Linked DNA regions of Niabella yanshanensis. Each later gene encodes a partner of the first gene's protein in a complex. Links are inferred from orthologs where the notes say so. Each region holds a gene or a part of one and is shown on either strand. Other genes may lie near its edges. The genes, in order: mnmE and mnmG.

The links.
Region 2: the proteins of mnmE (region 1) and mnmG are in contact, whole or in part, in a solved structure (PDB 9HIP), measured with the Escherichia coli proteins. The link is inferred for Niabella yanshanensis from one-to-one orthologs.

What each region holds. Positions count from the first base shown.
Region 1 is NZ_CP139960.1:2,790,851-2,805,848, reverse strand. What follows is about bases 7,088-9,908. They hold mnmE (tRNA uridine-5-carboxymethylaminomethyl(34) synthesis GTPase MnmE), read left to right. Parts: upstream 7,088-7,732; coding sequence 7,733-9,085; downstream 9,086-9,908. Other genes in these bases: U0035_RS11595 (hypothetical protein), read right to left, coding at 9,100-9,624; U0035_RS11605 (NIPSNAP family protein), read right to left, coding at 7,088-7,613. Also shown: U0035_RS11640 (2-oxoacid:acceptor oxidoreductase subunit alpha), read left to right, coding at 1-38; U0035_RS11635 (S9 family peptidase), read right to left, coding at 116-2,269; U0035_RS11630 (patatin-like phospholipase family protein), read left to right, coding at 2,455-3,906; U0035_RS11625 (carboxymuconolactone decarboxylase family protein), read right to left, coding at 4,039-4,479; tRNA pseudouridine(55) synthase TruB, read right to left, coding at 4,566-5,282; U0035_RS11615 (DsbA family protein), read right to left, coding at 5,306-5,971; U0035_RS11610 (TlpA family protein disulfide reductase), read right to left, coding at 6,247-6,762; more of U0035_RS11605, read right to left, coding at 6,834-7,087; U0035_RS11590 (hypothetical protein), read right to left, coding at 10,479-10,967; U0035_RS11585 (helix-turn-helix domain-containing protein), read left to right, coding at 11,277-11,516; U0035_RS11580 (restriction endonuclease), read right to left, coding at 11,541-12,389; U0035_RS11575 (macro domain-containing protein), read right to left, coding at 12,468-13,004; U0035_RS11570 (hypothetical protein), read right to left, coding at 13,202-13,333; U0035_RS11565 (hypothetical protein), read right to left, coding at 13,353-13,676; U0035_RS11560 (hypothetical protein), read right to left, coding at 13,779-14,456; U0035_RS11555 (SRPBCC domain-containing protein), read right to left, coding at 14,773-14,998. UniProt on the Escherichia coli protein: Exhibits a very high intrinsic GTPase hydrolysis rate. Involved in the addition of a carboxymethylaminomethyl (cmnm) group at the wobble position (U34) of certain tRNAs, forming tRNA-cmnm(5)s(2)U34.
Region 2 is NZ_CP139960.1:3,218,943-3,234,107, forward strand. Bases 11,628-14,615 are described here. They hold mnmG (tRNA uridine-5-carboxymethylaminomethyl(34) synthesis enzyme MnmG), read left to right. Parts: upstream 11,628-12,181; coding sequence 12,182-14,050; downstream 14,051-14,615. Other genes in these bases: ybeY (rRNA maturation RNase YbeY), read left to right, coding at 11,628-12,022; U0035_RS13475 (M28 family peptidase), read right to left, coding at 14,060-14,615. Also shown: U0035_RS13405 (NUDIX hydrolase), read left to right, coding at 13-726; U0035_RS13410 (hypothetical protein), read right to left, coding at 784-1,101; U0035_RS13415 (S46 family peptidase), read right to left, coding at 1,222-3,372; quinolinate synthase NadA, read left to right, coding at 4,008-5,018; U0035_RS13425 (hypothetical protein), read right to left, coding at 5,061-5,723; U0035_RS13430 (Gfo/Idh/MocA family oxidoreductase), read right to left, coding at 5,734-6,783; U0035_RS13435 (formimidoylglutamase), read right to left, coding at 6,820-7,974; fabG (3-oxoacyl-[acyl-carrier-protein] reductase), read left to right, coding at 8,044-8,802; U0035_RS13445 (DUF5715 family protein), read left to right, coding at 8,884-9,408; U0035_RS13450 (chromate transporter), read left to right, coding at 9,485-10,723; nadD (nicotinate (nicotinamide) nucleotide adenylyltransferase), read right to left, coding at 10,711-11,283; U0035_RS13460 (FeoA family protein), read right to left, coding at 11,292-11,522; more of ybeY, read left to right, coding at 11,573-11,627; more of U0035_RS13475, read right to left, coding at 14,616-14,770. UniProt on the Escherichia coli protein: NAD-binding protein involved in the addition of a carboxymethylaminomethyl (cmnm) group at the wobble position (U34) of certain tRNAs, forming tRNA-cmnm(5)s(2)U34.

The DNA.
Region 1 (14,998 bases):
AGCTGGATAAATATTTTGTGGTAGAGCAGGTGGTGTAACAAAAATTACAATTCCCATCAATGCATTGGCAGGCCACCATTTAAATGGTGGCCTGTTTTATTTGTATGGTATCTGTCTATTTTGTTATCCCTTCCAACTTCAATAAAAAGGCATAGCGCAACGCATCTTCTTTTAAATAGTCAAAGCGGCCTGAAGCGCCACCATGACCATACTCCATATTGGTACGCAAAAAGATCATGCTGTTATTGGTTTGCAGATCACGAAGTTTGGGTACCCATTTGGCCGGTTCAAAGTATTGCACCTGGCTATCATGTAGGCCGGTAGTGGCCAGTATATTGGGGTAGGCTTTCTTTTCTATATTCTCGTAGGGAGAATAAGATTTCATATACTGGTAAGCCTTCTTGCTGGTCTCGGGGTTACCCCATTGATCGTATTCGTTGGTGGTAAGCGGAATGGTTGGATCGAGCATGGTATTGACCACATCCACAAAAGGAACATCGGCAATCATACCATTAAATAATTCGCCGCCCATATTGGCTACAGCGCCCATTAATAGTCCTCCGGCACTGCCTCCGTTGGCATATAGATGAGCAGGGGAAGTATATTTTTCATTTATAAGCCAGGAAGCACAATCTATAAAATCAGTGAAAGTATTTTTCTTTTTCATCAATCGGCCATCCTCATACCATTGGCGGCCCATTTCCTGCCCGCCTCTTATATGAGCAATGCCATAGGCAAAGCCCCTGTTCATCAGGCTTACCAGGTTGGCGTTGAAGTAAGTAGGATAAGAAAATCCATAGCTACCATAACCAATCAGCAAAAAAGGTTGTGTACCATCTTTTTGAAAACCCTTTTTATAGGCAATAGATAGCGGGATTTTAGAGCCATCTTTAGCCATTACATATACCCTCTCGGTAGTGTATTCGTCTTTATTATACCCACTTGGTATTTCCTGCTGCTTTAATAATGTTTTTTGCCCGGTTGACAGATTATAATCATAAACACTGTTAGGGGTTACCGGTGAGCTGTAGCTATACCTGAGCTGTGTGGCGTTATAATCTGCATTGGAAGAGAAGGAGGCTGTGTAAACTGCATCTTCAAAAGGAATTAATTTATTTTCTTTACCATCTTTAGATAATAGCTGAAACTGGTCCAGCCCATTTTGCTTTGATTTTACGATCACGAAATCCTTGGTCAGGGCTATTTCTTCCACCAATACATCCGGGCGATGTGGCACATAATCCTTCCAATGCGCTGCTGCAGTAGCATTGAACGGTGCTGTAGACACTTTAAAGTTCAACGCTTTATTATTATTTACGATATAGAACTGTTCGGTATCAGCATCCACTTCATACAATACGCTATCCATTCTTTCCTGGAAAACATTGAAGTTGCCGGATGGCTTATCCACCGCCAGGTAACGTATTTCGGAGTTGGTAAAATTACCCGAGCTGATCAGGATAAAATTATCTGCTTTGGTTTTGTGAAGTCCCAGGTAGTTATTGTTACTTTTTTCTTCATACACCAACACATCTGCTGACGCAGGTTCATTAATGGTATGGCGCCATACTTTTTCAGATAACAGCGTCAAGGGGTTGTTAGAAATATAGAATATCGTTTTGTTATCTGCTGCCCAAACATAATCATCGCTCGTATTTATAATGCCCTGCGGAGTGATGATTCCGGTGGTAAGATCTTTAACCATTACCGAGTATTGCCTGCGGCTTACCGTATCTTCTCCAAAAATCAGCCAGTTATTATCAGGGCTTACGGCAGCGCCGGCTATAGAATAGTAGGCATGTTTTTCTGCCATGGCATCCACATCCAGCAGTATCTCTTCCGGGGCAGAAAGGGAACCCTTTTTCCGGCACAACTTATAGTATTGTTTGCCGGTTTCCGTACGGCGATAATAAAAATAACCGTTCTTAAAATAAGGCACCATTTGATCTTCTTCCTTAATCCTTCCCCGCATTTCTTTAAAAAGTGTTTCCTGCAGGGCCCTGGTATCGGCCATCATATCATCAAGGTATTTGTTCTCCGCTTCCAGGTATTTCACCACTTCGTTACTATCAGGTCCTTTTTTAAAGAAGTCGATCATCCAGTAATAATCATCATTCACCTGTTCTCCATGTATATCTCTTATATGCGCTTTTTTAGCGGGAACAGGATGTTGTATAGCAGGCCATTGAACAGCGGTCATTTGTGCACTTGTTTTTTGTAAATAAAATAAGGAGGTAAAAATAACCAATATCAAATGAGCCGCTTTCATATATTCATTTTTAGTGCTGAATAAGCAGTTTTAGCATTTTAAATATACCTTATTTTAAGGCCTGGACGGGCTGATAGCTAAAATTGGGGATGTTGCTACCGGTTTATTTTAAACAGATATTTTTATCTTCATAGTCATACAGGCTCCTGAGGTTATTAAAGAACAATCCATTAAAGCCCACCACCATGTCCACACCTAAAATTACTGTTTCCGACTTTACCAATAGTCCCAAAGTGCAGAACAATCTTAGAACCCTGAGAGAGACTTTTGGTCCTAATGGAAAACCCTTTGTAGTATCAGATGTGTTGGATGCAGAGGGACATCAATATGTAAACCTGGTACAAAAAGGCGGAGGCGTGTTAGGGGTAGCCCTGGTAGGATATACCTATGTTTTAGAGCAAATGGGTATCCGGTTTTTAAGGATGGCGGGCACCAGCGCGGGGGCTATTAATACTGCGATGCTAACGGTAATTGGAAAAAAGCAGGAAGAGAAATCTGGCCGTGTGCTGGACGCGATCACCAATCTTAATTTCTTCGACCTGGTAGATGGCCATCCTGCTGCCCGTTGGTTGATTAAAAAATTTATTACCCATAAGAATTATTTTCAGAGGGTACGTAATGTGGCTATTGGGATATTGGGTTTATTTGCTTTATTACTGGTTGGCAGTATTGTTTCGCTGATACTGGTGCAAAAAAATGAAGGACTACTTAACCTGAGCCGCTCTTTGTTATTTGCGCTGGTAGTGATAATGATTATAATTGGAGAGCTGGTACATTATATTTTAAAGCTGTTCAGGAAATTTAAAACAGCGGGCTATGGCATCAATCCCGGTCATTTTTTTTATAACTGGATCGAGAAGCAAATGCGCGACAATGGTGTCTTGAATACTACCGACCTGGTGAATAAAGCTGGCCAGGATATTCCGGGCTTGCATGTACGGCATGATCATCCGCAGGGTATAGCTGGTTTAAAAGGCGATATCACATTGATCACTTCCGAACTGGTAACCCAAAACAAGATTGAGTTCCCGGCAATGGCGGCATTATTTCGCAGTGCAGGAAAAGACGACCTGCATCCCGCGGGCTTTGTCAGGGCGTCCATGTCGATTCCCATGTTTTTTGAATCGTACTTTATCAAGGATATTCCTTGTCAGCTGCCCGGGATCAGGAAGCAATGGAAGGAGGTTTTTGATGAAGATGACCCGCCATCGGTGGCGCGTTTTGTAGATGGCGGCATTTTGTCCAATTTCCCCATTAATATTTTTTACAATCCTAAGGTTATGGTGCCCCGGCTTCCGTCTTTTGGTATCGACCTCGATGATTCTGCACCTGAAGATAAAACCAAGCATGCCGATAGCTGGACCATTATGGGCTATTTTGGCCGTATTTTTAATACCATACGCAATTACTACGATAAAGATTTCCAGCTCAAGAACAAAGTATATTCAAAAGGGATTGGCTCTATTCCTTTAGCCGAATATAACTGGCTGAACTTTTTTATTACCGATGCCGAGAAGCTGGCCATGTTTGAAAGAGGGGCAGAAGCTGCTACCAACTTCCTCTTACAGTTTAACTGGGAGGAGTATAAGAACGACCGGGCTTTTATGCAGGCTACTATCGAGGGGAATAAAGGATAAGTTGTTATATCACATTTTTTACCGCAAAGGCGCCATGACGCTAAGTTTCTTTAGAAGTAAGAATAGTTTTCCTCGCGTCCTCGCGCCCTCGCGCCTGCCCGCCTATTCAGGCGGGGTTAAATCTCTAGGAATCTATCTCGGTACTTCCAATTGCGTACTAATCGCAATGCGGTTCCAGGCATTAATAGTAACCACGGCCATAATGATCTGTGCCACATAATTTTTATCAAAGAATTGTAAAGCCTGCTGGTAGCTGGCATCCGACAAACCATGCTGGTGGATCAGGGTCATTTCTTCGGTAATCGCCAGTATGGCTTTTTCTTCAGCGGTAAACAGGTCAGTTTCACGCCAGGCGTTCAACAGGAAAATACGCTGGTTGGTTTCGCCGTTTTTTAAAGCATCTTTGGTATGCATGTCAATACAAAAGGCACAACCATTTATTTGAGACGCTCTTATTTTGATCAGCTCCTTATGTGTTTTGGTTAATTGGGTAGTAGCCAGGTATCCTTCCAGGCCCATCATAGCTTTATAACCTGCCGGTTCTGTTTCGTAAATGTTTAATCTTTTTTCCATTTGTTATTATTTATTTGTTGTTTGTTCACAACAAAGATGTCTAAAGCTATAACCTTTAAACTTAAACGGGTTTAAGAAAAACCATCCTATTGGAGCTGATCAGAAGCCTTTGCTTTTCTTTCGCGCATCACTTTTTCAAAGGTTTCCATAGTTACTGCCTCTTCGGTAGTAAAAGCGCCAATACGGGTACGGCGCAGGCTGCTTAAATAAGCGCCGCAACCAAGGGCTCCACCAAAATCGTTGGCCAGGCTACGTATATAAGTGCCGGTAGTACACACCACCCTAAAGGATACAATGGGCAAGGCTGATGCATTTACTTCAAATTCTTTGATGGTTATTTTCCGCGGCTCCAGCTTTACATCCACGCCTTTTCGTGCCAGCTCATATACCCGCTTGCCGTCTATTTTTATAGCAGAATGAATGGGAGGTACCTGGTCAATTTCGCCCAGGAAGCCAGCAGTAGCGTTCTCTATATCTGTTACAGATAAATGATTGATGGACTGAATATTGACCGGTTCACTTTCCAGGTCGTAGGTAGGTGTAGTGGCACCCAGGGTAAACGTGCCGGTATACTCCTTTTCCTGCGCCATGTATTCATTGATCCTTTTGGTAAACTTGCCGGTGCACACAATCAGCAATCCACTAGCCAATGGATCTAATGTGCCGGCATGTCCCACTTTTTTTATTTTGATGAGATTGCGTATTTTTCTTACTGCGTCGAAGGAGGTCCAGTCAAGAGGCTTATCAATCAATAAAACGGCGCCTTCGGCAAAATCAATAGTTTGTAAATCTTCAGTAGTCATTGTAATAAATAGCAGTGCCGGAATTAATGGGGTGTTACGGGGTTGGTGGCAGATAGTTCCTGCAAAATTTTTTCCAGTCTTGCAGTAAGTGTATCGTAGGGGGTAAAGCCCTCGGCTACCAGGTAAAATTTAGTGTCGTTTACCTGTAATAATAATTTTGGAAAGCCCGTTACCTCCAGTTGGGCGCAAAGGGCAAATTCATACCTTGCTTTTTCTGCATAAGTGGGGTCTTTCAGCTTTTCATAAAAAGCATCAGCAGGTATGTTATATTTTTCCAGCAAATGGCGATAGGCTTCGCCATCGCTCAGGTCTCGCCCTTCTTCAAACATTGCTTTTTGAAAATCAGCCACTATAGCCACTTGCTGCTCGGGCTGATATTCTTTAAAAATACAAAGAGCTATTGCGGGTGTTAAGGATTCAGGAAACCAGTCGCTGTCATCGGGGTTTTGAATATGCCATAGATAATCTGCGCCAAATTGTACATCTGCCAGTTCTTCTACTCTTTTATAGGCTTCGCCGATATACCCTGCCATTGCTTTTATAGGCCTGGCCGTTTCTTTGGGAATCATGCCCCCGCTCAGCACTTCAAAGTGAAAATGGTCCTGATACTCTGTGGCTAACCGGCTGATCACTTTACTAAATCCATAACACCAGCCGCAATGCGCATCATAACAATAATAAATAGTCATTCGGCAAAAATAAACCTTGTTGATTAATGAGGCGGCATTCTTATTTGTGGCAGCATCTATTTATAGCCACGAATGCCCGCCTGATCCGGACGGGCAGGCACGGATGAAGAATAAAAGCACTGTATGTTGTATTTCTCCAATTTGCCGTAACCTAAGCGCCAGGTAATTAGAGTGAGATGCCCTGGGCGCATGAATATTCGCCACGAATGCACGGATGAAGAGAAGATATATTCGTGCATTCGTGGCATTCTATAAATCGATTTGTAAAACTGAGGCTACTTAGTCAGCTTCGCATCAATCAGCTCCACCAGCTTTTTAAATTCGGCAGGCTCATAACCAATAGATTGGTAAATAATAGTGCCCCTTTCATCAATCAATATATTACGCGGAATAGATTGTGTAGCGAATTTGCTGAAAACGCCTCTTTCAACATCGGGCAGAATAGGAAATGTGTATTTGAATTTTTCTTTGAACGGAGTCAACACATCCCAGTTTTCTTCACGGCCAAATACGAACAGCGCAAATTTGTCGTTCTTGCTGTGCTTTTCCCAAATTTGCTTTTGCATTTCGGGCAGCTCCTTGCGACAGGGCGGGCACCAGGTAGCAAACAGGTTGATGAGCACCAGCTTACCCTTGTAATCGGCAATGCTCACTTTCTTACCCTTTTCTATTTCAAAAGTAAACGCCGGCACTTTGTCGCCGGTTTTCGTTACCGATCCGTCGGCATCAGCCTGAGCAAAAGTGGCCAGGCTACCCAAAAACAGCATCGCTACTATTGTTACCCATCTCATATATCTATTTTTTACCAGGGAAGAAATTATAATTTTAGTGCCTTTATTAACAGCCGCGGCCGGCATTTTGTTTACAGATCAGAATAGGGCCGGGCTTTTAAAAAATTGATCTCGATACGCGATACATTGTCCTGGTAAGCAGGATCCACCTTTAGCTGGTTCCATCCCGCATCGGTACTAAAGCTTTTCCAGTTACGGTCTCTCGCAGCCATATCGGCATGCGTGGTCATATACATAAGGTTCGGCATGCTGGCCCCGGCAATCACTTCTCCATAAAATACCGCGTTAAATCCCAGTCGCTTAAATATACCTACTTCCCCACCTTTATTAAACATTTCTACTTTATTATGAAAGAGCTTTTCGGTGCCGCTTTCATAGCTCCGAAGCTCGTATACCCTATCGGTTTTTGTATTGGTAAGGCCCGGCTTTTGCAATACCGGCGCATTAGTAAAAGCCTTCATCAAAATGGTTTCCATGCGGTCGTACACGCCCGCTTTGTTGGGTGCATTCATATAAGCCGCAGCCGCTTTCTGGTAGGCGGCATCGGTACTTAATTGGTCATTAATGCTGATCCATTGCTCCGGCCCGCGAAAGGGGATCAATACATACATTTTCTTTTGCTTTGCCGTATCATTAGCCAGGTTGCTGAAGGCGCCAACACGGGTAATACCCAGCCGGTGCAGGGTAGGCAATAATGCGTTTTGAAAATAATCGTTCAAAGCGGTTTCCTGCGCAGCCGAGCTGTACTGGTAAACAGTAAGCTGGTAATATTCACGTGCATTTTTCTGCGCATCAGCTTTTGTAAGCAGGAAAATAAGGCAAAGCAGCAGGGTATGTTTTAAGCGGGTCATATCAAAAAAATGAGTTTTAGTTGGGCTTTATTAAATGGCATGCCGCTGTAAATATAATCGATCGGTGGTATATAATACCCGCGCATACCAGTGTGGCGGTGAATACATAATTTTGCCGCATGAATATGCTTTCGGGTTTGGGTGATACCATTGTGGCGCTGGCAACAGCTCCCGGTGTAAGTGCAATAGGCGTTATCAGGCTGAGTGGCGCTGATGCCATTCATATTGCGGATAAAATTTTCAGGGGTAAAAACCTGCTAAAACAGGCTTCTCATACCATTCATTTTGGTCACATTATTTCCGGCGATGAGGTCATTGATGAAGTGGTAGTTTCTTTATACCTGGATAAGAGAAGTTATACAGGAGAAAATACGGTTGAGATCAGCGGACATGGATCGCCTTATATACTGGGCAAGATCATTGAAGCTGCTGTAGCTGCAGGCGCCCGACTGGCAAGACCGGGGGAGTATACCCAACGCGCTTTTTTAAATGGCAAGCTGGACCTGGCACAGGCCGAAGCGGTTGCTGACCTTATTGCGGCCAATAGCAAAGCAGCCCAGCAAACCGCATTGAACCAGTTAAGGGGCGGCTTTTCGAGCGACTTAAAACTATTGCGCGATGAGCTGATCAACTTTGCGGCATTGATAGAGCTGGAGCTCGATTTTAGTGATGAGGATGTAGAATTTGCAGACCGGACTAAGTTCCAGGCTTTGATCTCGAATCTTAAATCGCAGGTCTCTGGTCTGTTAGAATCTTTTAAACTCGGCAATGCTATTAAAAACGGTATCAGCGTAGCTATTATTGGCAAACCAAATGCCGGTAAATCCACTTTATTAAATGCCTTGCTGAACGAAGAGCGCGCCATTGTAAGTGATATTGCAGGCACTACCCGGGATACTATTGAGGAAAGCCTGAACATAGGCGGGATATTATTTCGTCTCATAGATACGGCCGGTATCCGCGAACATAGTACAGATACTATAGAAAACCTGGGTATTGAACGCAGCAAGCAAAATGCGGAGAAGGCCGATATTATTATTCACCTGCTCGATGCTACAGATAAAGAGGAAAACGATTTTGATTGGCTAAAGCAATTTGAAGATAAAACCATAACTGTTTTGAACAAGGCAGATGTTGCACCAGTATCCGGCATCAAGTATCAAATATCCATATCCGCAAAAAACAAAAACAATATAGAGGCCCTGCAATCGGCCATGTACGAAAAAGCCATTGGTGAAGCAATCAATACCGAAAGCACTATTGTTACCAATGCCCGCCACCACGAAGCGCTGCAGAAAATTATTGAAAGCATTGATGCTATTGAAGCCGGTATGCAAAATAACCTCAGCGGAGACCTGCTCACCATCGATATCCGACGGGCCCTGCATTACCTGGGCGAGATCACCGGCCAGGTAGAGGTTGACCGGGATATACTGGGGACGATCTTTGGCAAGTTTTGCATTGGCAAATAGCCGTTCCAATTGTATTATCCATTATTCTTTACCATCACTGCTGCCATCTGCAACAGCAGTGTTATAAGGCTGGTAAATGTATAGATCGTTACAGGCTTCATTTCATCCGCTGCTGATTGTTGAGAGATTGCAGCCATAGTAAATACATGCAGCCACTTTTTCCATTTCCTAAGCGGGGCCTGACTGAAAAATGTCTTTGAATAATGCAAGGCGTCCGCATACTCCGCCGACTCTGTTGCTGCCTGTTGTTGCGTCAATGAATTGCGGTATAGCTGCCGGTCTTTATGAAGCAGGTACGCGGCTTCTATTAACAGCTCTAATTGTTCGGCATAATGCAGGGCATTACCCGGGCTACCCCTGTGCCAGCCATACTTTTGTTTGAGTGCGGCCCTGCAGAATTCATCAAAGGCTTTGGTATGCTCTGCAGGTGTGGCGTAGTTGAAGAACTCTTTTAATATGCCTATTGGTGATGCTTTCAGCGGATTGCCTTTGCAGGTTGCGGCAATGCGGTTTAGGTTGATGTGAAAGTGTTTTTTCATGAGGTTTTATTTGAGATTTGTATGGCAGATAAGGAGCATAAGGCAGATTATATTGTAATGTCATGGTGAGCCTGACGAACCATGGCTGAAATTGAAAACAATTTTAATGTTCTTAAATCACTAATGCGAAACAAGTGTTTCTATGGTTAGCGGATATGCTGTTTATGTAGGTTTTGCATACAGCGAATGGTCGCCCACCAACATATATGCTTTACAGTTCCTATTTGAAATCCAAACCAGTTTTATCTTTTCTCCACCTTTTTCTTGATAAAAAGGTGGAGCCAAAAATCAAGGCTGTGAAAAAATTGGCTAAAATAATTTTGCAAGCCTAAACCCGCCATCCCGAAGGTTCGGGACGCCCCGGAGTGCGTGACAATTATTCAGTTCCCACGGGCTCGAATCCCGAAAGCATTCGGGACGGCTTCTTAACGGCTTACTTCAATTATTTCTTAACGCCATTTTTTCAAGGCCGCCTGGCATCCGTTGGGCTCAAACATGATTTAGTTGCCTGAGCTCGTAAAACGTTAGCGTACGTAAGCCTGCCTGCGACCGGCAGGCAAATATTCACAGATCAGCGTTCGCCCATAGCACGGTAGGTACATAGGGGCGAACAGACCACTATATTCACAGTTGCTAGTAGCACCCTTCCCGGCGGCAGGCCCGTAAGTGCCGCCGGGGGTCTTTTTTTCGTTCTTTTTTGGACAAGCAAAAAAGAACAAAGAAAATTTAACCTTGAAAAGCCAAATCTTAGCATAAAGATTCAGCCTATTGACATAAAGGTATCAGGCAAGAGGCTTCAAACATTACTTTGGTAACATATGCGATCCGAAACATACTGCTTGCACGCAGTATTATTATGGTGACCCTGAACCCTCAGGCATAGCATTAGCAATAATACCCGGAAACGCTGTAACAATCCGCCCCGCAGCGTCAGCAATAACGGTAACAACCTGCGTAGCACTCCCACAAACATCATAACCAATAATGCTCCCCGCATCCCAAACCCTTTGGTAATTACAACTTTGCGGCACCGGCTGCGGGGTAGCGGCAAAAGCCTCTTTAATGATGGCAACAATGAGCTCCACGCCAATGGTAAACTTACCTGCGCCGGGGTGGCGGGCCATAGGTGCATAATGCCGCTCCAGTATATGCGCCAGTGTGGAGGCGCTTAGGTACCAGCTATTACGCAATAGCTTTTTATGCTGTTTAAGGGGCAGCTGGTAAAAAATATCTTTATGTAATTGCTGTAACCATTGCTCGGTATCGGCAATGAGAAATAAAATACGCAGCCATTGGGCCTCGTTAAACGGGTGGTGTTGGGTAGGTGTAGTAACGGCGTTCATAACAGGTGGTTTTAATAAAGCACCCGCATAAAAAAGGCGTGGCGCTCAACTTGCCGAACTGAGGTACTGGTATACCCACACACAGACAAGAGAGCTCACGCCTAGGTCGTGAGCTATTCTACTTATCCTCTCGTGTGTTAAAAATTACCAGTTTTCAGTTCGAGATTCAAAGCGAATGCTTCAAATATTTTTATGAAGTAAACGCGAAAATAATTTCTATTACGAATATAGAAAGAAATATTCAATTGTAGTTCATAAAGACTACAATATTTTTTTAAACTATTCACACCTTACGGCAAATAATTCAGGATGGATAATATAGCTGATCAATTTCTTTCAGAGCTGGGAAACAAGCTGGCTTATTATCGTAAGAAGAAAAATTTAAGTTACAGAGAGCTGGCCCAATTGTGCAGTGTAGATCATAGTAAGATCAGCAAAATTGAAAAGGGACAGGTTAATATCCAAATACTAACTATTCTTGAACTGTCCAAGGGCTTGGGGATTCAGCCTAAAAAATTATTGGATTTTGAGGTTGAGCTGGAAGAGTAAGGACGCATTTAACCATTACTCTTTCTATTTCTTATTTTCTATAATATAGCCGTTTTCGGAAATCCTAAACGTGCGCTCTTCAAATATGGATTTCATAATTAAAGATACCTGATCTACGAGTTTAAATTCCGTATTGTAATTATTCTTAATCTTTTTAAGTATTCCTGTAAATTCCAGTGCTTTGATATCTCTTGAAGATTGATTTGTATGGTCAATTAGCTTTCCACCAATGATTTCTTGTCGTTGTGTTACAGTTTTAAATAGTTTGTTTTGTTCTCTTAGCGCTTTCTGGAACGATAAAGCGTAATCGTCAAGACGAGTTCTCTTCCCATCAGATGTAAGGATAGTATAACGATATCTATTTATTGGTTCAGTTTCATCATTAACATCATCTACGTAGTCGATAGCGATGGTAAGTATTTCCGGCCTAAGTACCGTTATATGTTGACGAATTTCAATAAAAGCGACAGCAATGTTTTCTCTGTTAGCTTCCGGATCTTTTTTTCCTACTTCCCTTAATTCAACTATCTCAATATTGTAATGCCTGGCAAAATCGATAGTATCTTTTGTAAAACCACTTTTTGAAACAATGATACCCTTGTCAATATCTGCGTCTTGAATAACACCTCGCAACTTCATCACAATATCTTTATTCACTTTTCTATTCCAATATTTACATTCAATTGCGGTTTGATATTTATGTGCCCTGTCACTGCTTGAAGTCAGTACGTCTATTTGATGTTTGATTCCTGATTTCCCTATCACTTTGCAATTGTGGCCGTAGCCTTCTATCTTAATGCCAAATTCTTGGCCTAAAGTTTCGTAAACATATTTGGTGATGGATTCGTATGCTTGCCAGTCAAGGTTGTTCATTCGGAATTGTAGTTGAAGGTTAAATAAAAGGGCAATCGTTAAAACTTCGCTTTTGGTGATATGTCCTCAGCTATGTTTTTACCGAAAGGGTATTGTAGTACTAATAAAAAAGTTGCCCATAATTGTAGATATAAAAACATCATAATCATTGTAAACTTTTTTTACTTTGATAAAAGTATCTTTAGTTGGTGCAATTATGTGCTCGATTTCTTTTGGATGAGTTAACTTATCTCTCAGGTATTTTAATTCTTTCAACTCAGCAAGTTTTGAAGAAAAATATTTTTCTTGCAATTCCTGTCTATTCCAAGTCTTACAAATTTGTTTAAATGTTTTTTTAAATTTATCAAAAAACTTATGCCCGTCATCATAACCTTCGTAGCTGTCAAATAAATTATAATAATAAAGATCAGCTTCAATTAGTGAAAATAGATTTCTTATTGATGTCCTGCAAAGCATTGCAAAATTCTCAGGGTTGCATTCACTTTCCTCTGTCAGCTTTAAAAGTAGTTCAAAGTCTTTTTTAATTGTATTATGCAATCGAGGAAACTTTGAGAGTAAAGGGAGTAATTTCCAAAATTCTTTTTCGTCTGGTATAAATTTGTCGTTTGTTTCCATAAAATTATCACTAAGGTTGAAGTATTGGTGATGTGGTAGTATTCTGGGTTACATCCGCTTGGTGCCGCTGCTGATTAAAGATACAAAAGCTCAATGTTTATTTTACAGCTTCGCGTTATTTGTCTGCCAAAACCGAAGCCGATTAGCGAACAAAGCCTGAGAACATATTCTGTAACCGCCATCGCGCTAAAGCGATGTTATATGTCGTTTTTCTTGTTTTTTGAAATCTCAAATTCTGTAAGCAATTTATCCAGTATACTTCTAACATCGCCAACCAGATCCGTAGTTTGGTCAATCACTTTCTCTTTTACTATGTAGAATTCCTCCAAACTATTTATTTTTTTCCGGTTAAGTACTCTTGCAATGGTCTTTTTTGACAACTCCCTGCAAATCCTTTAGATTAGCAAGCCCATTTGAAGTTAGATCATTGTCAATCGCATTCTTTAAATCTTCAGGAAATTCCTTAATGCTTGAAATGAAATCCTGCAATCCTGCCTTAAGGCCACGCTTAGCTATTGACCTGTTTTTTTGTTCCCATCTGTTTAATATTGCAACCGGGTCGCTGTCGTCGTGCAAAATTTCAGGAGGAAAGATTATCTTATAGTGAGACCAGATTATCTCATATATCTTTTTGTAATAGGAGTAATTTGTATTGTTAATCTGTATTTTCAAATTAAAGTAATTTAGCTTAAACTGAATCCAGGATTTGCAATTAGCTAATTTTAGAAGGTCATGCTTAACCTGCATAAACCCAATGTACACTGTAGGCTTTGTCTAACCGTCTTCCTTGAGATTCTCATAATGTATGAGAACCCAATTTTTGTTTAATGGCTTGCCTTTTTTAAGATCCTCTTCCCAAAATGAAGTGTTCTTGTCATTGATTTTTAAATTGTCAGGCAAGTAAACGAGTTTGTGGTTTGGTGAAAGCCAAAATTCAATAAAGTTTCCAACATCTGGTCTATAAGCGCTACCAACAATTTTTAAGTTGTCCTTTTGTTTTGTTAAAGATGATAAAATCAGGAAAGGATTTTGGTTGGGAAAAATCTGTGTCGTTAAAATTGTAGTGTCAATTATTTTGTCCTGCCCTTGATTGTCAACGGAAGTAATGCGAAAAATTTTTTTATTTAATTCTGCAAATGTAAATCGCCAATATATTGATGTGTCAAACGAAAAGGTGGAACGAAAGTCATTTTGAAAATTCAGAGCTCTAAAAATCGTTAGGAAAGTCGTGTCTTTTAGCTGTTGGTAGAAGAAAGAATATTCAGAACTGTTATTTTTTATCTTCGTCCAAATGTCAAAATCGCCACGTCTGCCGTAGGCCCATTCCTTAAATGTTTTGATTGAGTTACTGTCAAGTTTTTGAGAAATGGCAATTGCATTCTTCTCAACATTTCTGTCGGAAAATTGAGCTTCTGAACAAGCAAAAAATGTTGCCAGAATAATGAAGGTCAATATTGTCGTGCAGGATTTCAATATGCTTGCCTATAACTTAGAATGTGCGAAATAGTATCACTAATAAATACTTACAACGCCTATGCAGCGGCTGCTTTAATTGTCAATAATATAGTTTGTAGCTATTGGGCAATCTTTGGTGTTTCCATCGGCTTTCCCAAAGCAGTTTTGCTAATGTACTTATTTTTTGTAAAATGAAATACAGTCTTCCGTACTAAAGTCATCCATTTCAGGTAATGTAGATACCGTTTTGGCTGATCCCTTAACCATGGTTTCGGCTACAAAAATAATTTGTCCTTTTTTCAACCCCCGTAACTTATCGCTCCGCGATCTCCTTCAATTTATCTAATGCTGCCGGATAATTGTTGTTAAAATACTCGACGTACTCATCAACAGTATCTATATCTACCGTTACAGTGGTTACACCACCATTTTCCTGGTAGGAATAGTTTTCATGCCCGCCGGCCCATTTTTCTACCTCTGATCCTGTTGTTATTTCAACATCGCCATCCAAAAAACCATAATGCTTTATAGATACAAAT
Region 2 (15,165 bases), 430 kb from region 1 along the record:
TCCATTCGAGCTTTGACTAAGGACAAAAGATATCAGCACATTACTAAGTTTACCGTGGCAGTAGACTGTATTGTTTTTGGCTTTGATGGAACAAGACTGAAAATATTGTTGGTAAAGCGCGGGCTGGAACCCGAAAAAGGCAAGTGGAGTTTAATGGGCGGTTTTGTAAACGACAACGAAAGCGCTGAAACCGCTGCTAACCGTATCCTAAAAAGTCTTACGGGTTTGGAAGGGATTTACCTGGAGCAATATCAAACCTTCTCTTCCCCCGACAGAGACCCGGTACAAAGAACCATCTCTGTTGCTTATTTTGCATTGATAGATATCAATAAATATCAAGAATCGATTAACACTGATTTTGAAGCGCAATGGTTTAACATCAAAGAATTCCCTCAGCTGATATTTGACCATGGCGATATGGTACACCTGGCGCAGAAAAAATTACAATACAAAGCAGCTTCGCATACTATCTTATTTGAATTGTTGCCGGAGAAGTTTACGCTTCCCTTATTGCAAAGCCTTTTCGAAGATGTTTTCGATACTAGTTTTGATAAAGGAAATTTCAGTCGTAAAATGTTATCTACAAAACTACTGATCAAACAAAAAGAAAAAGATAAAAGTAATTCTAAAAAAGGAGCTTTTTACTATAAGCTCGATAAAAAGCATTACCAGGAAAACCTGCACAAAATTTTAAAGCTGATCCCGAATCCGAACCAGCTTTTGTAAGTTGTTAAATAAAAAAGGAAGCTGATTAGCTTCCTTTTTTATATAGTTGTTCTACGATCAACTCTTCGGTTGTTCTGTTTCAGTATCAGTTGCCGCTGTTGTAGATTCTTTATTACCAAAAATATCATTCATCCATTTTTCAGCTCCTGGAAAATGCTCTTTTATAGCATCGGTTCCTTTGGTAGTCAGTTCCGAAAAATAGTCTTTTGCCTGGCCCGCAGTTTTTACTGCATCCTCTTTTAAGTTATTGGCTTTCTCTTTAAGATTAGCCATTAATTTTTCCTTTTCTTCATCGCTCATGCTGGCATATTTACCAGCAGCTAAACCGGCCAGGGCACCCAGGATAAAAGTGGCAATGTGTTTATTGTTTACCATAGTTGTACTTTTTATTTCTTTAAAGTTAACTAAAATTCGTTGGTTTATTTTTTGAACGATTTAATAAGCTCAGAAGTCCTGCGGACTGGTCATTAACGCCTTTCAGGCGGTTTTAAGTTATTAATACGTTTTTTTTGGATACACCAACTTCATTTCATTAACCAAATGACCGGCTCCGGCAAACTTATCTACGATAAACAATATATACCTGATATCTACCATAATATTCCGGCAAATAGAAGGATCGTAATTCACATCACTCATAGTGCCTTCCCAAACCCGGTCAAAATTTAAACCTACCAGGTTTCCATGGGCATCCAGTGCCGGGCTGCCACTGTTACCTCCTGTAGTATGATTGGATGCAATAAAACAAACCGGCATCTTACCATTCGACCCATATTTTCCATAATCCTTTTTCTTGTATAATTCCCGCAGTTTTTCCGGCACATCAAATTCATAGTCTCCCGGTTTATATTTTTCCATGAGCCCATCCATGTAAGTATAGTATTCATATTTTTTTCCGGTAGGAGAGGAGTAGCCACTAACATTTCCAAAAGCGACCCGCAATGTGCTGTTAGCATCCGGGTAAAATATCTTGTCGGTAAACACGTCCATCTGTGCTTTCATATAGAGCCGTTGTAACTGGTTAATCGAGGTCTGGATTTTATTGAGCTCTGGTGCCACCTCATTATCATATAAATTAGAAATCGATAGAACCAATTGAGCGCCCTGATCAGTAGTCAGTGCTTCAAATAATTTCCCGGGATCCTTACTTAGTAAATCCTTTAGTTTTTGCTGATCAGCGAAGATGGTTTTACTATATAAATCATTGGCCCAGGTTTTATAATCTTTAAATTTTGCATACTCCTCCTTTGCGCGGGAAGCTATATAACCCGACGGCTGCTCCAGGTACAATTGCATCATGGCAGCGAATATGTCCTTATCCACTGTTAAATTCATTTCCTTTAAATAATTATCCATCCATTTTATTTCTGCTATCAATGCTTCAGCATATTCGGGTTTATTCTTTTTAGAACCTAAAGCCCGAATCCTTTGTACCACCTGGAACAATTCTATTTTGCTGGTCGTTTCCAGATAATAATCGCGCGTTAGCGCGAAATTTTTTATTTTTTTATAGGCCTCGTTGAGCTGCCCAAGCACAGTACCATAATTAGCTTTCAGGGCAGGATTATTATTTAATAACCGGCTATACTCGGCTTCATATTTTTGTTTTTTACCCACTGCATTGGTATTCGTTAATCCTAAAACCTCTCCCTGCCATTTTTTCCATGCATTGCTGATACCGGCGTACTTGGAAGCATATTGAATTTTAATAGCTTCATCCGAACGCATGTATTTATCAATAGCGGCAAGCGCCTTATCTCTTATCGCAATTTTTGCCGGATCATTTACCGTCATGATCTGGTTTACGGCTTCACTGGGTAAATATTCTGTAGTTCGCCCGGGAAAACCAAAAATCATCGTAAAGTCTCCTTCCTTCATACCATTCATGGCAATAGATAATGACTTCTTTGGTCGATAAGGCACATTATCCGGTGAATAGGAGGCGGGCTTATTGTCTTTTCCTGCATAAATCCTGAACATACTAAAATCACCGGTATGCCGGGGCCACATCCAGTTGTCCGTATCTTTTCCAAAATTTCCTATTGATGATGGCGGCGCCCCTACCAGGCGTACATCATTATATGTTTCAGTTATAAACAGGTAATATTTATTACCCTCAAAAAAAGGACGGATAAATGCTCCCTGGTAAGTTTCTTTTGTTACTTCATTCAATCTTTGTTTGGCATTTCTGTCTACCAGCGACTGGCGCATATTTTCCGCCAGGGAATTGTTCACATTTTTTAACACCGCATCCGTTACATCTTCTATTCTTACAATAAAAGTTACAAACAAACCAGCGTTGGGTAATTCTTCAGCATTAGACTTTGCCCAGAATCCATCTCTTATAAAATTATGATCGAGCGTAGAGTGATTTTGAATGGCGTCGAATCCGCAATGATGATTGGTTAAAACCAAACCCTGATCAGAAATGACTTCGCCGGTACAAAAACCACCAAAACTTACGATAGCATCTTTAAGGCTTTCTTTATTCACATTATATATATCACTGGCATCCATTTTCATACCCAGCGATTTCATTCGCTTTTCATTTAACGCTTCCAGCAGCTGGGGTAACCACATTCCTTCATCAGCCCTTACAGCAATTGAAAACAATAGAACCAAAAAAATAATGGATAACTTCTTCATACTAACTTTTTTGAAACATTTACCCTGTTTATTAACAGGAAGGCTGTTTATACAACCAGGTTATGGATTAAAATAAAAGATGCGTTCATACAAGCAACATATACAAACCAGCACTTTTTTGAAACAATCAACATTGCAAAGTCGCATTTGTAAGACTATTTCTCCCCAAAGATATGTGAATAGGCTTTCAAAAATGTGGATATCCCCCTGTGAAACGTTTATATGAAATGTGATTATTAGGTCGTAAAAAGTGATCCGGCTAATGAGGTTGATGAAAAAGTTAGTTTCCTTAAAATTATACCTCAGATATTAACACAATGTAAAATTAAAATGAACTATAATTTTGTTAAGAATGCATAATCCACAGTTTTGTGTATAACAAGCCTGAAATGAAGGCAGGTAACAAATGCTGATGTGAATTACTATTGATTTCCTGTGGAAAACAATAAACTTCTAATTTTGTAATAAATGTGAATTATGAGTTATCCACTAATTCACAATGCTAATAATAATAAGTTTTCTTTTTAAAATAATATATATAATTATTATTAGAACAAAAGAGGGGACAACAAAAATTCTTTCAAAAAATTTCAAGTTGCAACGTATCATTGCACCGGATTTAAAACTTTTACACCATGGAAGCAGGAGTATTGGAAAGCGCAAAACTGGAATTGGAAGCCAAAGGTTTTTTGGATGTTGATGTGGATCCTACTTTGGATCTTTTCGAAGAGATCAACAAGTTGAAGAAAGAAAAGAATGCGGTGATCCTGGCGCACTATTACCAGGAGCCGGATATCCAGGATATAGCAGATTATATCGGGGATAGTTTGGGTTTGGCGCAGGAAGCTGAGAAGACCGACGCGGACATGATCGTTTTTGCCGGTGTTCATTTCATGGCAGAAACCGCTAAGATTTTGAATCCAACCAAAAAAGTGGTGATCCCCGATTTTAAAGCGGGATGTTCATTAAGCGACAGCTGTCCGCCACCCTTATTCCAAAAGTTCAAAGAGCAGCATCCGGATCATGTGGTGGTGAGCTATATTAACTGCAGCGCGGGTATTAAAGCATTGAGCGATGTGATTGTAACCAGCAGCAATGCGCGCATTATTGTGGATAGCTTTCCAAAAGATCAGAAGATCATTTTTGCACCAGACAAAAACCTGGGCGCCTATATCAACAAGGTAACCGGACGTGATATGTTATTGTGGAACGGCGCCTGTATGGTACACGAAATTTTTAGCCTGGAGCATATCACCAAGCTGAAACAACAGCACCCCAATGCGAAGTTCATAGCGCATCCCGAGTGCGAAGAACATATATTGAAAATGGCAGACTTTGTAGGTTCTACTACCGGATTGCTGAAGTATACTATTGAGAATGAAGCTACCGAATTTATCGTAGCTACTGAAACAGGTATTTTGCACCAGATGGAGAAATCGAGCCCCGATAAGAAATTTATACCGGCTCCTCCAGATAATGGTTGTGCCTGTAACGATTGTCCGCATATGAAGCGTAATACACTGGAGAAGATCTACCTGTGTATGAAGTATGAGACACCTGATATAATTATGGATGAAACATTGAGGCTGGCGGCTAAAAAGCCTATTGATCGTATGCTGGAGATCAGCAAGCAGGCTGGGTTATAAACTTACAGTTATATAATATATAAAGAAGAGGGTGTATAGCTATTATACATCCTCTTTTTTTGGCGGTGGGGGAGGTAGCGGCTCAAATGGATCATTTGCCACCTCAATTGAACTAATGGTTTCTTCTACCAGTTCGGCCTCTGTGATGTAAATATTATCTTTCGGCTCATACAGGTTTACTGCTACTTCCAGGCATTTTTTTCTTTTTGAATTTATTTTTTCCTGTAGAAAGTATATGGTCCAGATGAGTATTTTTTTATCATGACTATATTTTAAAAGACTGGTTTCTATATCTATATTATAGCCATTTTTGACAACGTAATCTAAAGCTATTTTAATGGCTTCCTGTTCACCATAAAGTGCTTTAAATGGACGGTCTGAATTTACCGGCAAATTATAATGGAGTATTTGAAAGTGTTCATCTATACCTATATAAATTTGATAGTCCTTTATGTTGGTATCGGAAAAAGTGAATAATACTTCGTACTTGTAAACAGGAGGTAGTATAGGCAGATCTGGCAGATGCCTGAGATGTTGTTTATACTGCAGGATACGTTTGGGCACATCGTTTATATAAGCAAAATTCAATTTTACTTTATTAATTTTTTCGCCCAATGATTTTTGCAGTAAGGTTTGCACCTGTGCGGATACTTCGTAGGGAAGATCAGTTAATTGATGCACCCGCTCAAGGTGTTTTAGCTGCATTCAATTTGATTTATAAATTTACTACTCTTTTTTCTTTACTACTCAGCAATGCGGCATCAATAACACGCATGGTTAGTACAGCATCAGCAGCCGGTACCGGGTTAGGTTTACCATTGGCCACTGCCTGGTATACATCTTCATAATACTGCATATAGTTGCCCATTTCAGATCGGGTTTCTTTACGTACGGTTTCCCCGTTAATAGTAGTATGCAACAAACCGTCAAATCCTTCTGGTGTAGGTATCCAGGGTTCAAGAGAAGGTATGGTATCTTCTAGTAGTTTTACCTCTTGCAGGTCTGAGCGTTGCTGCATATATGTTCCGTTTGCTCCGTTGATGATATAAGCATAAACAGATTCTCTCGCGAAAACAGTACCTTTTATTCTTACGCGGAAGGGGCGTGGATAGTATAATAATACTTCAAAGTAGTCATTGGCGATCATATTGTCGCGCATGGCAAATACATCGGCAAATACCGCTTCAGGAAATCCAAATAATTGGATAGCCTGGTCGATGATGTGCGCACCCAGGTCGTGCAGGTTACCGGCACCTGGTTTGTCACCTTCTTTATGATCCTTACCGCTATGGCCCGTACGGTAGCGGTCAAATCTCATTTCTGCTTCCTTTAATTCTCCCAACAGGTTTTGCTGCACAACATTTTTTATGGCACGGTAATCACCATCGTAGCGCCGGTTCTGGTAAACGATCAGTAACAAATTTTTTGCCTTAGCCAATTCATCCAGTTCTTTGGCTTCTGCTGCGTTTACAGTAAAGGGCTTTTCCACTACAATATGCTTCCCCGCATTTAAAGCAGCTTTTGCATATTCGAAATGAGTTTGTACGGGCGTATTTACAACAATCAACTCTAAGGTTTCGTCCGCTATCAATTCTTCAAAAGATCTGTATAGCTTAGAATCAGGATATTTGATTCTGGATTCTTCTTTATGTCTTTCTACAATGGCGGTGAGTTCCAGGTAGGGATGTGCCTGTATAAACGGGGCATGGAACAATTTTCCACTCATGCCATAAGATGCAATACCTGTTTTAATAATACGTGACATAATTAATTGAGTTGATTTAAGGGATGAAGTTGTATGTTATCGTTGTTGCGCCCTGAACCATCTTTCAGGTATTTCGTTGCTGCCGGCTGCCAGGTAATCTTTGTAGCTGCAGGGTATATACGTTTTATCGGGCAATTGCATCCACCAGCGCCGTGTCTTTTTACTTTGAAGGAAGGTAGATTCAATTTCTGCGAAAGCCATTTGATATTCATTAAAATGTTCCAGCTGATCAAAAGAAGCTTCTTTTAGCCTTCGGTAACGGCCATCAATAGTATACCAGATCATATGGCTGATTTGTTTGGCAGTCAACTCATCACGGTCTTGCTGTGGATTATAGCCATAGATACCTATAGACTGCATATTGGTGCTCATACCGGCATATTGCATTAGTATACATGCTTCTTCTCCGTTAAAGCCATTAGGTGTAAGTTGATTCGAAGGAGCGTAGGCGTTGGCAATGGCATTAATGTCAAATGTAAAAAGATGACTGTTGCGAATGGCGGGCTCTACTTCTTCTATATCTTCTTTTACATGGCCTACTCTGAAGAAATCAAATTTTAATTTGTCTAAAGTCTGTAGCATGCCCGGGTGCACCAGATAGCTTTGAAAACCCAGGTGGTTGTAATGTTTAACATAGTTTGGTTCGCCCGTAAATATTTCCATCAGGAAATTATCGTTTCTGAACGGCGATTCCATATCCAGGTCTATAATAGAATCAACACCGGTTATTTCAACCAGTTGCTTGTTATTTCTGGAAGCGTTGTATTGCGCCAGCGTTAGATCATGTGAGCCGCCGATAATAATAACCGTTTTATGAAGTAATTGTAATTCTTCGAGCACCGTTTGTAAAGCCGCCTGTGTGTCATTATAAGTAGCACCCTGTTTGATATTACCAATGTCGGCTATTTTTATATTTTCATGCCAGTAAAAAAGATTGTATAAATTTTTCCTTACCAGTTCAGGAGCATTGCTGGCTGGCCCCAGGTATCCACGGCCTCTTTGTTCACCACATCCCACCAGAATAATATCAGCGTTATCTATATCAGGAAAGGTTTCTGTATAAATGTCAATTGCATTCCCTAATTGACCGGGTTTGTAAGAATCATCACCAATGATATCGGTGATATTTATTTCGTTTAAAAAATCAATTATAGACATGGGCGCAATATAGTTTATTTTGATAGTGTTCATGATGCAGGTAATTAAAAGGAAATGCAAAAGAATAATTACTTTACTTTGCAGGCATACTAAACATTGTACATGATGAAACTTCTTGAGAATAAAGTTGCGATTGTAACCGGGGCAGCCAGAGGAATTGGCGAAGCTATAGCTATTAAGTTTGCAGAGCAGGGTGCGCATGTAGCTTTTACTTATGTAAGCGATAGCAGTGCAGAAAAAGCAAAGCTGCTCGAAGAGAAGTTAATTGCGTTAGGGGTAAAAGCTAAAGCTTATAAAAGTAACGCCGGCGATTTTGAACAATGCGAAGTGTTTGTAAACGATGTGTTGAAAGAATTTGGCGCCATTGATATTTGCGTGAATAACGCGGGTATTTCAAAGGACAATCTGTTGCTTCGTATGACACAGGATCAGTGGAATGATGTTCTAAATATCAACCTGAACAGTGTTTTTTATATGACCAAACAGGTGATCAAACCCATGATGAAAGCAAAGAGCGGCAGCATTATTAATATGACTTCTGTAATAGGCATGATGGGTAATGCAGGCCAGGCCAGCTATGCTGCCAGTAAGGCGGGCATTATAGGTTTTACTAAAAGTGTAGCTAAGGAATTGGGCAGCCGTAATATCCGTTGTAATGCTATAGCCCCGGGTTTTGTGGAAACCGATATGACCAGCTACCTGAATGATAATGCAGGTGCAGAAAAATATTTAGCTGATATTCCTCTGAATCGTTTTGCTAAAGCTGAAGACATTGCCAACGTTACGCTGTTTCTTGCGTCTGATATGAGTAATTACATCACAGGACAAACGATCAGTGCCTGTGGAGGTCTCAACATTTAAAACAGAAGTCGTTTCCGGATTTCAATAACCCTGCCCGATTTGAACAGGTTGTTTAAATATTTTATTTTTTTATTATATGTTATTGCTGGTTCATCTGGGGCCTTCGCTCAAACTCAATATGATTATCATCTTGAGGCAGCAAGGGCAACCGGTATTCCACCGATAAAGAATCAGACCCATGTAAGCTCTTTGGTCAGTAAAAAAAAGCTGGTGCTTATTTTTGCGGGCAGGGGATATACAATTGCGAAGCTTACGCATAGCCGTCCTTATTTAAATCCCCGGTCTTATAAAGCGTTAAAGGAAATTGGTGCTGCTTTCTATATCAGGAGCAAAAAGAAAACTTTCACAGTCACTTCAGTTACCAGAACCTTATATGACCAAAAGCGCCTGGCTCGGGTGAACAGTAATGCGGTTACCAGCAAGTTGAGTTCTCATAATTACGGCTGCTCTTTCGATATTTCCTACATCCGGTTCAACCGAAAAAAGGCGCCTAACGCAAGATTAGAAAAAGCTTTGCAGGATATACTTACTCAAATGCAACGTCAGGGTAAGATCTATTTCATTAAAGAATACCGGGAGAAATGCTTCCATGTAACGGTACGGTAAGTCGTTGAATTAATTGCTACCTTTTTACTGATAATCTTTACCTTTAAGAAGATTTTTTATTTATCATTTCAGCTTCATGCTGCTCCGACATCTTCATTTTTTAAAGCTGGTTTTTCTGCATAGCCTTACTGCCTTCGGTGGTCCGCAGGCGCATTTAGCTATGATGATGAAAACTTTTGTAAAGAAGACACCCTATGTCACCGAGCAGGAGTTGATGGAATATAATGCCTTTTGCCAGCTTCTTCCGGGTGCATCTTCCACGCAAACATTAACGCTGATTGGCTACAAGAGAGGCGGGCCTGTTTTAGCGGCGCTCACTTTACTGGTTTGGATTTTTCCAGCCTGCGCTATTATGTGTGGCTTGTCTTTTTTTGTTGAATACGTAGAAGGCACAGCCAGGCATTTCGATATTTTTAAGTACATAGTACCGATGGCAACGGGTTTTTTGATATTTGCCTGCATTAGTTCTCTGCCCTACTCGGTAAAGAACCTGGTTACTTCGCTGATAGCAATCGGCTGTGGAGCGGCTACCTTTTTCTTCTTCGGAAAGCCTTTTTTTGTACCTATCCTTATTTTATTGGGTGGGTTTATTACTAATCTTAGCAACAAAAGAATACCACAGGTAGAGATAAAACCTGGTAAAATAAGGTGGTGGAATATCTGGTTGTTCGCTATTATTTTTATTGTTGCAGGGGTAGTCAGCGAGATAGCGAGGAAGAATGACTGGGCGAATAGAAAGCCTGTGAACTTATTTGAGAATTCTTACCGTATGGGAAGCCTGGTTTTTGGAGGCGGAAACGTATTAATGCCCATTATGTATGAGCAATACAGTGTTCGCCCGGATGCGGTAAAGACGAGAAATCCGAATGCTATTCATATCGACAAGAAGGATATGCTAACGGGAATCGGGATTGTTAGAGCTGTGCCGGGACCTGTGTTTTCCATTGCATCTTATAGCGGGGGGTTAGCTTTGAAGGATATGGGACCTGCTATGCAGCTTTTAGGAGGCTTAATTGGTATGGTGGGCATATTCCTGCCCAGTGCTTTACTGGTGCTTTTCTTCTTTCCTATATGGAACAGACTGAAGAAGTATTCTGTTATTTATCGGTCTTTAGAAGGTATTAATGCTTCCGTATTGGGAATAATGGTGGGTTCTACCTTTTATATATTGAAGGACATCACCCTTTTTGATGGCACCAGCCGGGGTTTTGTTAATATAGGAGTAGTAGCAGGTACTGCTGTAATACTGATATTTACGAGAATACCGGCACCTTTTATAGTGGCGATTTGCGTGGCATTAGGTTATTTTCTATAATAACCGCCCTTCTCAATCTCTGTGATTACCTTTTCCGGCAGCAGATATTTCAAGCTTTTTTTCTCTTTAATGAGCTTCCGGATAGCGGTGGCAGACAATTCAAGTAAGGGAGCATTGAGTACAGTAACATGGTCAGATAAGCTATTATCTATTTCAAATCCTGGACGGTTGTATACAAGAATAGGGTAATGCTGCAGGATAAACTCGTAATTCTTCCATTTTCTTATATTTTGAAAGCTATCTCCTCCCATGATGACCTTAAATTGGTATTGAGGATATCGTTCTGTAAGGTGTGTAAGTGTTACAACGGTATAAGAGGGGCGGGGAAGTGTAAATTCAATGTCACTGGCTTTCATCCTGGAATCGTCTTCTATAGCTGTTCTAACCAGGTGTAGCCGGTGATTTTCTTCTAAAAGCGAGCTGGTTTCCTTCAGGGGATTATGGGGGGATACTACAAACCATACTTTATCAGCCAGTTTTTCGTTTAGAATATGGTTAGCTATGATTAAATGAGCGTGATGAATGGGATTAAAAGAACCAAAATACAGGCCAATGGTCATCTTGTATATTATATATTAACCACTATTTGTTTAGCTTCATCAGTTCTCAGGCTTAATAAATAGCCTGCAACTGATATAGACATAGGATCATTGAACAAAGCTTTCTGTATAACTTCTATTTTCTCGCCGGGAAGACAACCCATTTCCATTAATTTAAGGAAGATTTCTTCGGTTGTGAACTTAACAATGGTAGCTATTTGTCCAGGCTGCAGATCGGATAATAATAATTCGTTTACCATGGGGCAAAGCTAAGCATTGTTATTTGTGTTTTGTTTGCGAATTTTGGAATATGAATATAAATGAGTTTATTGTACAATTCCACTTTCAGAAAGCTATTGTGCTAAGAGAACGTAGGAAGCTAAAGCAGTTTATAGCTGACAGGCTTTCCAAAGAGGGGGGAAAAGAAGGTTCTGAGATCAATTTTATCTTTTGTTCTGATGATGAACTGCTGGAAATCAATCGTAACCACCTTGATCATGACTATTACACTGATATTATTACGTTTGATTTATCGGAAAAGGGTTCAAAAATACTGGTTTCTGACATTTATATTAGTGTAGATAGGGTAAGAGATAACGCTACAACAGAGGGTGTAGCAACTGCTACGGAATTGCAGCGGGTTATTTTTCACGGATTGTTGCATTTGATAGGCTATAAAGATAAGTCTGCCGCACAGGAAAAAGAAATGAGATCGATGGAGGAGAAATGGATGGCGGATTTTACGGCGTTTCACAGCTAGAGTTGTTTCACGTGAAACGACAAGAGTTATGTAAAAACATCGTTTGTTTGTTGATATTTCCACATTAATCTGAATGTTCCACGTGAAACGAGTGAATATTTGTTGATTGTGACAGATAGAAAAACACATCCTTCCAATAATTCGTACCTTTGCAAACTTATGTTTCCTGAATATGATGTAATAGTAGTTGGTGCAGGTCATGCTGGTTGCGAAGCAGCTGCTGCAGCGGCCAACATGGGTTCAAAAACTCTTTTAGTAACCATGAATATGCAGACAATTGCTCAAATGAGCTGCAATCCTGCTATGGGTGGCATTGCTAAGGGTCAGATCGTACGTGAGATTGATGCCATGGGCGGCTACTCAGGCATTGTAACTGATCTTTCTATGATCCAGTTCAGGATGCTGAACCGTTCTAAAGGCCCGGCCATGTGGAGCCCAAGGGCGCAGAGCGATCGAATGGTGTTTGCTGCCAAATGGAGGGAAATGCTGGAACACACACTTAACCTGGATTTTTATCAGGATATGGTGAAAGGACTATTAGTGAAAGACAAGCGTGTTTCGGGCGTTATTACCGGTCTTGGACATGAAATAAAAGCAAAAGCGGTTGTATTAACCAATGGCACTTTCCTTAATGGTATCATTCATATAGGAGAAAAACAATTTGGTGGTGGAAGGGTTGCTGAGAAAGCAGCCAGTGGTATTACAGAGCAATTGGTATCACTGGGTTTTGAAAGCGACCGTTTAAAAACAGGAACGCCACCCAGAGTAGATGGAAGAAGTCTGGATTACACCAAAATGGAAGTTCAGGAAGGGGATGAAGATATTGTAGGTTTTTCTTTTACAGATACAGAAAAGATCAGCGCAAAAAATCAACGCTGTTGCTGGATTACCTACACCAGCCCCGAAGTTCATGAAATATTAAAAACCGGTTTCGATAGAAGCCCCATGTTCGCTGGCCGGATAGATGGGGTTGGACCCAGGTATTGCCCCAGCATTGAAGATAAGATCAACCGTTTTGCAGACAGAGACCGTCACCAGCTTTTTGTTGAACCCGAGGGCTGGAACACCGTGGAAATTTATGTGAACGGGTTTTCTACTTCATTACCTGAAGACGTTCAATACAAAGCATTGAGAACGGTACCCGGATTTGAAAACGCACGCTTGTTCAGGCCCGGGTATGCCATTGAATACGATTATTTTCCACCTACACAGTTAACCAATACATTAGAGACCAAGTTAATTGGCGGTTTATTTTTTGCCGGACAAATTAATGGTACTACTGGTTATGAAGAAGCAGCCTGCCAGGGATTGATGGCCGGAATTAATGCCCACCTGAATGTGCACGAACAGGATGCGTTGATATTAAAACGAAGCGAAGCTTATATCGGTGTGTTAATTGATGATCTGATCAATAAAGGAACAGAAGAGCCTTACCGCATGTTTACTTCCCGCGCCGAGTATCGGACACTGCTGAGGCAGGATAACGCTGATGCCCGTTTAACGCCATTAAGCTATCAATTGGGTCTGGCTAAAGAAGAAAGAATGGAAAAGATCCGGCAAAAAAATGAAAATGTAGCCGGGATTAAAAATATACTTAAAAACACCGTTGTAACTCCCGATCAGATCAATGGATTCCTTGAATCCGTCAACTCTTCTAAAATAACAGAAAAACAAAGAGCAGAGAAAATATTGCTAAGACCAAATATAGAACTATCAGACCTTTCGGGAGCCTTGCCTTTTCTTGATGAATCGTTGAAGAACTATTCAAAAGAAGAGATGGAACAGGCCGCTATACAGGTGAAATATGATACTTATATTGAGAAAGAAAGGGAGATCGTTACCCGGATGAGTGAAATGGAAAGCCTGACTATTCCGGACAGTTTTGATTATGGAAAACTTTCGTCGCTGGGAAACGAAGCCAAAGAAAAGTTGAATAGGATTCGCCCGAAAACATTGGGACAGGCCAGCAGGATCTCTGGAATTAATCCAAGTGATGTTCAAATACTAATGGTTTATATGGGCAGATAAATTAAATATTTATTTAATGTGTTTAATTGTCCTGAAAATTCCGTCTATCGTTAATCCCATTTTAGCCAGGTTAAGTGTGAACAACTGATCAGTGACCCGGTGATAATTACCATTACGGAAGAATGCGGTATTAGTTACCATAAGAGCGCTGTATCCAAATTTCCAGTAATTCCTGTGATCTGAAAGATCGACCCCGCCTATAAACCCCGGAACCTTGAAAGATTTGGCACTAATAGAATTATTTTCAAAGTATAACCGTTTAAACTGATTGGCAAAACTTCCGCTAAAGGAGTTCAGCGCCAAAGTAATGTAGTCGCCCCGATCCCCGTAAATCCATTTCATCAATCCAACAGGATAAGATTGAGAGGCTGGTGCATCAGAATAGTATCCAATCATTTCCAGGGAAACCATTCCTTTAACCGCATGGTTTTTGTCAAACAATGATCGGGCGTGCACATAGCTGCCCATATGCTCTGTTCTAAAATAGGGTGGCTCTTCCAGGGTATAAGCCACGAGATCAATCCTGTATGGCAACATTTGATTTTTTAGAAGCCTGGCCAGCTCCAGGAGGCCTACCACACCGCTGGCATTATCATCGGCGCCATCCTGTTCACCACACACATCATAGTGAGCGCCTATTATCAGTATTTCAGCGTCTTCAGGCCCAAAAGAGGCAATAACGTTTTTGTAAGTATTGCCTTCTACGTTATACGCCTGCATTCCAGTTCGGATTGTATATTTTGAAAATTCATTGCGGATTCTCTCGGATACGGTATCTAATACAGCTACATTTTTATAATGGCGTGGCTTTTCAGTATTCAGTATCAGATCAAAATTCCTTTTCAAATTAAGGGTATCCGCCAAACGGGGTAAATCTTTTGGTGCAGATGCAACCGGATAACTTTGAATAATAAAAAAGGCAATCAAAATCATGACGATCGCGACAAAGTATTTAAGAATCGTCTTCACAGGACTGTGTTTGGTTATCATATGGTTAAATGTTACCCGCTAAAATATTGAAAGATCAAATGATTCAAACAAGATAACCGTATTTATTTATTGAACAGAATCGCTCAATCGTAATACGGATCCCGGAGAATATCTGTCACCTGATT